2 regions of the Pseudoalteromonas sp. G5_S1_14_S5 genome follow, and region 1 is predicted to be linked to the other one. Evidence: predicted binding sites of a transcription regulator. Region 1 holds the regulator's gene; the other holds the start of a gene.

What was found. Region 1 encodes MetJ, which represses methionine synthesis genes. Its sites were predicted from a motif close to TAGACGTCTAGACGTCTA; they were not measured.
Region 2: the regulator MetJ is predicted to act here: its motif matches at 1,912-1,929, upstream of thrA (bifunctional aspartate kinase/homoserine dehydrogenase I).

Annotation. Positions count from the first base shown of each region.
Region 1 is NZ_JBQKUM010000016.1:60,927-65,746, forward strand. It holds gene ACTRWI_RS07110 (O-succinylhomoserine (thiol)-lyase) at 1-1,071, opposite strand, end outside; gene metJ (met regulon transcriptional regulator MetJ) at 1,280-1,600, shown strand; gene ACTRWI_RS07120 (malic enzyme-like NAD(P)-binding protein) at 1,766-3,055, opposite strand; gene rpmE (50S ribosomal protein L31) at 3,387-3,605, opposite strand; gene priA (primosomal protein N') at 3,934-4,820, shown strand, end outside.
Region 2 is NZ_JBQKUM010000006.1:75,954-80,773, forward strand. It holds gene arcA (two-component system response regulator ArcA) at 1-131, opposite strand, end outside; gene ACTRWI_RS03320 (putative 4-hydroxy-4-methyl-2-oxoglutarate aldolase) at 709-1,194, shown strand; gene ACTRWI_RS03325 (hypothetical protein) at 1,223-1,681, opposite strand; Thr leader region at 1,984-2,102, shown strand; gene thrA (bifunctional aspartate kinase/homoserine dehydrogenase I) at 2,132-4,591, shown strand; gene thrB (homoserine kinase) at 4,609-4,820, shown strand, end outside.

The DNA of each region.
Region 1 (4,820 bases):
AGAAACGCCCGCTTCTGCCAGTGCTTCTTCACCCATCGCACGGTGAGTCATCGACGCAGGGTGACAAATCAGGCTCTCTACACCACCAAGTGATTCCGCTAAAGAGAACAGCTCTAACTCGCCAACAAAGTATTTGAGCGCCTCGAATGAACCTGCAAACTCAAAGCTCAACATTGAGCCAAAGCCTGACTGTTGCTTCTTGGCGATCTCGTGACCTGGATGCTCAGGAAGACTTGGGTGATAAATCGCACCGACAAGATCTTGCTGTTGCAAGGCAGTCAGAATTTCACGTGAACTCTCTTCGTGAACACGCATACGCGCACCTAGCGTACGAATGCCACGTAGCGTCATGTAACTATCAAATGGAGTTCCGGTTGCACCAATACAGTTGCCCCACCATGCTAGCTCTTCAGCGTGCTCTTCTGTCTTAGTGATCACCACACCACCTATCACATCTGAGTGACCGTTGATGTATTTGGTCGTTGAGTGAATAACAAAGTCAGCACCCAGCTCTAAAGGCTTTTGGAACACTGGAGTCAAAAACGTGTTGTCGACAGCAACCAGCGCACCTACCTCTTTAGCTTTACGGCAGGTTGCTGCAATATCGACTACGCGAACCAATGGGTTTGATGGTGTTTCCAATAAGATCAACTTTGGCTTGAGTGCGAGCGCCGCATCTAATGCCTTTTGATCCAATTGATCAACAAACAAGACTTTGAAGTCACCTTTAAGAGAGCGAGTGTTAAACAGGCGGTAAGTACCACCGTAGCAGTCGTGTGGTGCAACGATCAGGTCATCGCTACCTAAGAAAGCCGAAACCCATAAGTTCAGTGCCGAAGTACCGCAGTTAGTAACCACTGCACCTTTGCCTGATTCAAGCTCAAACAGTGCCGTCTCTAATAAACCGCGGTTTGGGTTACCAGAACGGGTGTAATCGTACTTTGGGACTTCACCAAAAGCGGGAAACCCATAGTTAGTCGAAAGATAAATAGGTGGGACAACGGCATGATGTTGCGTGTCTGATTCGATACCAGTACGTACTGCGATTGTTGCTGGCTTCCGGCTGCTCATAGGTGCTTCCTTACAAGTTTTGCGTCTGAGAGTCACAGCTGCTTGTCGGCATTTTGCGGCTGTGTTAGATATATGTTACTCACTTTACTTTCACAAACGTTAGACGTCAACACTTCTAGACGTCTATATATCTTTGCTTATGGCGGTAAATCTCGCTAAAATCACCACTATTAATTTAATCTAACAACTAAAGTGATGAAGGTACGCAATGGCCGACTGGAATGGTGAATACATAAGCCCATATGCTGAGCATGGAAAGAAAAGCGAACAAGTAAAGAAGATTACAGTTTCTATCCCTTTAAAAGTGCTAAAGGTGCTTACTGACGAGCGTACTCGCCGCCAGATCAACAACCTGCGCCATGCAACAAACAGTGAGCTACTGTGTGAAGCTTTTCTACATGCGTACACAGGCCAACCACTGCCAACGGATGAAGACCTTCGTAAAGACCGCCCAGATGATATTCCTGCAGAAGTGAAAAAGCTGATGACAGAGATGGGTATCGAGTTCGAAGCGTTTGACGAAGAATAACAATAACTCAGTCACTGCCTTCAATATTGATTCGCTTTAACTGAATGTTCACATTACTGATTCGTCTTTTCAGTGTTTTGTGAATAAGAAACATAAAAAAACCGACTCCAGCTGAGTCGGTTTTTTATTATTTGTGCTCTATGGAGCAACCGTTATAACAAGCGACTATGCCATGTAGTTAGCAGGCATCTCGATACGTGCAACGCCAGATTCAACGGCCGCTTCAGCTACTGCTTTTGCTACGCGAGGAAGTAGACGTGGGTCCATTGGCTTAGGAATGATGTAACCCTTACCGAATTCAAGTGACGTCTCACCCGCTGCTTTTAGTACTTCAGCCGGCACCTCTTCTTTCGCTAGGTCACGAATCGCTTTTACAGCCGCTAGCTTCATTTCGTCATTGATTTCGCTTGCACGTACATCAAGTGCACCACGGAAAATGAATGGGAAACAAAGTACGTTGTTTACTTGGTTAGGGTAATCACTGCGGCCCGTACCCATAATAAGGTCAGAACGAACTTCGTGAGCAAGCTCTGGCTTGATCTCTGGATCTGGGTTTGAACATGCAAACACAACAGGCTTATCAGCCATCAGCGTTAATGCTTCTGCTGGAAGCAGGTTAGGACCTGATACGCCCAAGAATAGGTCAGCACCTTCGATAACATCTTCAAGCGTGCGCTTATCTGTGTTGTTTGCGAACAGCTCTTTGTATTCGTTCAAATCATCACGACGAGTGTGAATCACACCTTTACGGTCTAGCATGTAGATCTTCTCACGCTGAGCGCCACACTTAATTAGTAGTTCCATACAAGCAACCGCTGCTGCGCCAGCACCTAGACAAACGATCTTACACTCTTCTAGCTTCTTACCTTGAAGCTCAATCGCATTCAGCATACCTGCTGCTGTTACGATCGCAGTACCGTGTTGGTCATCGTGGAATACAGGTACATCACAGCGCTCAATCAGACGACGTTCAATCTCAAAACAGTCAGGTGCTTTGATGTCTTCTAGGTTGATACCGCCGAATGTATCTGCGATGTTCGCAACCGTATCGACAAACTCATCGATTGTGCGGTGTTTTACTTCAATATCGATAGAATCTAAACCAGCGAAACGCTTAAACAGTAGCGCTTTACCTTCCATAACTGGTTTAGAAGCAATTGGACCAAGGTTACCTAGGCCAAGAATCGCGGTACCGTTAGAGATAACTGCAACCATGTTGCCTTTACCTGTGTACTTGTAAACGTTATCTACGTTCTGTGCGATCTCACGAACTGGCTCAGCCACGCCTGGGCTATAAGCAAGTGCTAGGTCTTCTGCAGAGTTTGCAGGCTTCGTCAGCTCAATGGCAATTTTGCCTGGAATTGGGAACTCATGATAATCAAGAGCTTGCTGACGGAATTGTTCTTGAGGTGATAATTCTTGAGAGGATAGGTCTTGGCGGCTGTCTTCAGACATAGGTGTACGTTCCTAGGATATTATTATTAGGGGATCTTGTTCATGTTAATGGATGTACTTCAAAGTTCCTAGGTGGTAAATGCCTCTGTCTCATTAAAAAACGAGATTTCACTACTAATAAGACCAGTGAGCAGTTGAAATTACTATCGCTTGTTGAACTTTCGAGCGGATTTGCAGTGATGAATAATAAGCGAAGAATTACCCTTCAATATAGAGGCAAGCCGCTTAGTGTAGGAGATAATGAAGCTTGAGGTGAAAGTCTGTATTTTCTCAAATTTCAGGCAACAAAAAAGGACACCGAAGTGTCCTTTTTATGTCTAAATAGCGAGAATTACTTCTTGCTAGAAAGAGCACCGAAACGCTTGTTGAAGCGATCAACACGGCCGCCTGTATCTACGATACGTTGCTTACCAGTGTAGAACGGGTGACATTTGTCACATACGTCTAGGTGGATTGATTCTTTTGCTAGCGTTGAGTTGAACTCAAAAGTGTTGCCGCAAGAACAAGTAGCAGTAACTGCTTTGTATTCTGGGTGGATTCCAACTTTCATGGGATAACCTCAAGTAGGCCGTGTCGCTATACGATTCTAAGCCGCACACCACACGTAGTTTAAAAGAAATAAAGACACCGCTTATCACTAAAACGCGATGAAGCCATACCTTTAAGGCGCAGTATAGTAATGAATCTGTGAGGTAGGATCAACTGATTTGATACATTTTTCGCCAATATTGATATTATTTTCTTCATCCGTTGAAATTCTTTGGTAGCAGCGACTTTCAAGTCCTCACTTCCCCTTGTCAGCTAAACTGTTTCTCGAATTTAAACGCCTTATCCTTTAGACTGTTCGCTCTCGTCAATTCAGATAAAGTCGTCCCTTTATGCGTCCAATGATTGCCCGTGTGGCGCTGCCTGTTCCACTCGACAAGCAGTTTGATTACAAGATTCCAAGCCACCTATTTCCGATTATTGGTGGTCGAGTCTCTGTGCCTTTTGGACGACAAACCTTAACAGGGATTGTCACGGCTCTGGTTAACGAATCAGAATTCGAGCTAGATAAGCTCAAGCCCATTAAAGCGCTACTGGATAACCAACCTGTTTGGCCTGAATCTGTCTATTCACTGTTAACTTGGTGCAGTCAGTTTTACCAGTACCCACTTGGCGAAACCTTTGCCAATGCCCTACCCAGCGCTTTACGCAAAGGCAAAGCTGCAGACTTCGCAACTTTGGTCGAATGGCAGTTAACGCCATCAGGCCGCGTCCAACTGATGCAAGGCTTTGGTCGCGCAGTCAAGCAAGCCAAAGTCATGCACATGCTCGAGCACGGCGCCGTTCCTCATCAAGAGTTCATCGACCAAGAGGTAGGCAGCGCTGTTCTCAAAACACTGGAGGAGAAAGGTTGGATTGAATCGGTTAAGAAAAAACCAAAACGCAAACCGTGGCCAGCCGACCTCGAAAACGTCCAAGACAAACCTAAGCTCAACGAAGAGCAAGCCATCGCAATTGCAACGGTAAATAGTCAAAACAGCTTTGGTTGCTTCCTTTTAGAAGGTGTCACGGGGTCAGGCAAGACGGAAGTCTACCTGAATATGATTAAGCCGATTCTCGACCAAGGTAAACAAGCTTTAGTGCTAGTGCCAGAGATTGGCCTAACACCACAAACCATTAACCGCTTTAAGCGACGCTTCAATGTGCCTGTTGAGGTTATCCACTCAGGTCTAAACGATTCAGAACGCCTAAATGCGTGGTTATCGGCTCGTGATAAGAT
Region 2 (4,820 bases), on a different contig from region 1:
GATAGCACTTGGTGCATCTCTTCACCGTCGCTAGCCTCAAAAACAGCATATCCCTCTGCTTCAAAAATACTCTTTAGAGTGTTACGAGTTACTTGCTCATCTTCAACGATAAGAATCTGCGGGGTTTGCATTTGGCGGTACCTAAATTTGTGACGAAACTGTGCTAATAGAATAAATTCTAGGCAAAAACATAACATACAGGTAATGTATTTTGATGATAACTTAAAGTTTTCAAAAAAACACTTACTTCCAGCTATCTGCCTTCCTTGAAGTATTGCCCAATAACGTAGATCCAGTACGCCTTTCAATCATTCTTTTAGTGATTGCACCGGATTCTATAATGTTAACAGCATGCTAACAACGCGAGAATGTTAATTCAATTCACTTTGTTGATTTGCATCAATTACCGTATCGCAACAAACTTTAATAGTATGGCTACAACTTAACCAGTGGTATGGTGACTATTTAGCAGGTAATCCAGAATGATTATTCGAGATAGTGGCCACATCTCGCCTGCTAACGAACTGATTATGAACCAAGGAAGCCGAAAGCTGTCTTTAGATTCTAGTAGATATATATGTTCAATCAAGCCTAATTCAGTATTAGATTGAGCATAGAGTAATGAAAACAAAGGAATAATTTTTAATAACAATATAAAAGCATAGGGGCTCGCTTGATTTACAGGTTTGCCTTACTCATGGAGGATATATGCACGATATAACACCTGACTTGTGTGACGAGTTTGAAAGCAAAGTCACCCTACTTAACCTACCTTTGCAGAACTTCGGGCAACGTGGTGCGTTCTGGGGAAAAATTGTAACAGTTCGTTGTTATCACGATAATTCCAAGGTTCGTGAGGTATTAGAGACCGACGGCAATGGTAAAGTGTTGGTTGTCGACGGAAATGGTTCGTGTCAAAAAGCGCTTCTTGGCGATCAACTCGCTATTCTTGCTATAGAAAATGGTTGGGAGGGCGTGATTGTTAACGGCGCTGTGCGTGATGTTGGCATGATGTCGCAAATGGACTTGGGTGTTCAGGCGCTAGGTGCATCACCATTCAAAACAGAGAAGCGAGGTGTGGGCCAAGTGAATGTAACATTGACAGTGCACAACCAATTGATTCAGCCTGGTGATTACATTTATGCAGATTGGAATGGTGTATTAATTTCATCTGAGCTGCTGCTCGAATCTTAGATTATTTAGCTATATGAAGCTTATTGGATTAGAAGCGAAATCCTAATCCTACTTCGACACCTTGCTGCCACTCTTCGTAATCAAGGGTGGCATGCAAATCCAAGTTATCTGTCAGTTGTACTCGGCTCGATACTTCAGCTGCGACCGACTTCTCATTCTCTTCGGTTTCATTTTTATAGGTATGAAGAGAACTGTTGAAAGAGATCCTTTCTGAGAATTGGTAACTGACACCGCTCAAGAATCCATTTTCGTGTTTCAATGATGCACTGTTGATCCGCGTACCGACATAAAGATCCACATCGTCAAATAAGCTATAGGCGTAGCCGCTGTCGACTTTCCATGTATCGAAACTCTCGTTGGATGCATTTTGGGATGAGATAAAGAATTTGTGTGCTGAACGATCAATCTGACCAGGTAATAAGGGCAAGCTATTCGCTGAACAAACAACAGGCATAGCAAAGGCTAGAAGAATAAGTAATCTCTTCACTTCCCACTCCTGATGTGATTTATTGTTGTTCTTTGAACGTTATCGTTCAATTAAAGCACAGTTCTTGTGTGTTTGCTTAACAATCGATATGGCTTAATATGATGCTGGTTGCTTTTATGTTCGTTTGTCAAACTGCATCTTCGAATTGTCGGTGCGCACTGGATGTTTTATCACTGAAATGACGGTTTGCTCTGAAAAATGCTTCGAATGTAAAAAAACGCAACTTTTTATTGACGTCTAGTGGTAAAAATTGATACACGTAGAGTAAAGCACAAGCAGAGAATTTGATATGCAGCACGTAAGCCACCTAGTAATGACCACAACCATTATTATTACCGACATTAACATTGTTGGGGCAGGCTGCTAAGTAACGGATTTTAAAAAAAAGGCCTGTATCCAACAAGATACAGGCCTTTTTTTGTACCATTTTTATGACTTATGGAGAAAGGGATGCGCGTTTTAAAGTTTGGAGGTTCATCATTAGCTGATGCAGATCGTTTTTTACGAGCGGCTGATATCATCGCTAATAATGCCCAGCAAGAAGAGCTAGCCGTTGTACTATCGGCTCCAGGAAAAACAACCAATAAGTTGGTCGCTGTTATCGAAGCTGCACTGAAAAATGGTGAAGCTGAAGCACAAATTACAGAGATCGAATCTTCATTTAATGCTCTGTTTGCAGAGATCAAAACGGTTGTGCCTTCTATTGATGGTTCAGCGTTTCAAGATCAGGTCGATACTTCTCTTACTCAGTTAAAGCAGTTCGTGAATGGCATCAACCTACTTGGTATGTGTCCGAATCACGTCAATGCTCGCATCATCAGTAAAGGTGAGCGAATCTCTATCCAGTTAATGAAAGCGGTACTGAAAGCGAAAGGCCAACCTGCTAGCCTGATTGACCCTGTTCAATACCTATATGCTAAAGGTGATCACCTAGAAGCTATGGTCGATGTGGATGTCTCTACTCAGAACTTCCAACAGTCTCCACTTCCGAAAGGCCACGTTAACATCATGCCTGGCTTTACTGCTGGCAATGAGAAAGGTGAGCTAGTCACGCTTGGTCGTAATGGCTCTGACTACTCCGCAGCTGTGTTAGCGGCGTGTCTACGTGCTGATTGCTGTGAAATCTGGACTGATGTCGATGGTGTTTACAACTGTGACCCGCGCTTAGTTGATGATGCTCGTCTGCTTAAGTCATTGAGCTACCAAGAAGCGATGGAGCTTTCTTATTTCGGTGCTTCAGTTCTACACCCTAAAACCATCGCGCCTATCGCACAATTCCATATTCCTTGCCTGATCAAAAACAGCTTTAACCCTCAGGGGGCGGGCACACTTATTGGTCAAGACACTGGTGAAGATAACCTAGCGATCAAAGGTATTACGACGCTAAGTGACCTAACAATGGTTAACGTATCTGGCCCAGGCATGAAAGGCATGGTTGGTATGGCGAGCCGTGTATTCGGCGCGATGTCTTCAGCTGGCGTGTCTATTGTCCTTATTACTCAATCGTCTTCTGAGTACAGCATCAGCTTCTGTATCGAATCGGCTGACAAGTTAAAAGCTAAGCAAGTGCTATCAGAGGCGTTTGAACTTGAATTGAAAGATGGCCTTTTAGAGCCAGTTGAGTTCATGGACGACGTTGCTATCGTGACGCTGGTGGGCGATGGCATGCGTACTTCACGTGGCGTTGCTTCTCAGTTCTTCTCTTCTTTAGCTGAAGTGAACGTTAACATTGTAGCGATTGCACAAGGTTCATCTGAGCGCGCTATCTCGGCGGTTATCCCTGAAGACAAAATTTCAGAAGCAATCAAAGCGTGTCACGAGAACCTATTTAACTCTAAGCACTTCCTTGATGTATTCGTTGTTGGTGTTGGCGGTGTTGGTGGTGAACTTGTTGACCAGATCCAACGTCAGCAGGGCAAACTAGCTGAAAAAGGCATCGTGATCCGCGTATGTGGTTTAGCCAACAGCAAAGGCTTATTGCTAGATAGTGAAGGCCTACCATTAGAACAGTGGCGTAATCGCATGTCGAGCGCGACTGAAGAGTTCAGTCTAGCTCGTTTAGCGGCTCTTGTTCAACGTAACCACATCATCAATCCAGTATTGGTTGATTGTACGTCTAGCGAAGATATTGCCGCGCAGTATGCTGACTTCCTAGCAGCAGGCTTCCACGTAGTCACACCGAACAAGAAAGCAAACACAGCAAGCATGTCTTACTACCATCAGCTGCGTGAAGTTGCACGTAACTCACGTCGCAAGCTGATGTACGAGACAACCGTAGGCGCAGGTCTACCAGTAATCGAAAACCTACAGAATCTAATCTCTGCAGGTGATGAGCTTGAGAAATTCAATGGCATTCTGTCTGGTTCTCTTTCTTACATCTTCGGTAAGCTTGATGAAGGCATGACGCTAAGCCAAGCAACTAATATCGCTAAAGACAACGGCTTCACAGAGCCTGACCCACGTGATGATCTATCTGGTATGGATGTGGCGCGTAAGCTGCTTATCCTTGCTCGTGAAGCTGGCATGGCACTTGAGCTTGAAGATGTAGAAGTGGACCAAGCTCTACCACCAGGTTTTGATGATTCAGGTACGGTTGAAGAGTTTATGGCTCGCTTACCTGAAGCGGACGCTTACTTCCAAGAGCAATCAGCTATCGCAGCAGAAGAAGGTAAAGTACTTCGTTATGTTGGTGAGATCGCGGAAGGTAAGTGTAAGGTTCGTATCGCAGCTGTTGATGGCGACGACCCAATGTTCAAGATTAAAGATGGCGAGAACGCGCTAGCATTCTACAGCCGTTACTACCAACCAATCCCACTTGTTCTTCGCGGCTACGGTGCCGGCACTGAAGTAACAGCAGCAGGCGTATTCTCTGATGTGATGCGTACTCTTGGTTGGAAATTAGGAGTTTAGGAATGAGTTCAAGTGATATGGATGTTGTCGTTTATGCTCCTGCATCAATCGGTAATGTCAGTGTAGGCTTTGACGTACTGGGCGCCGCCGTGTCTCCTGTGGATGGCACACTACTGGGTGACCGAGTTTTGGTTAAAGCAGGTGATGAGCCATTCTCACTTAAAACAGCAGGCAGCTTTGTTTCTAAGCTGCCAACTGAAGCGAAGGAAAACATCGTCTACGACTGTTG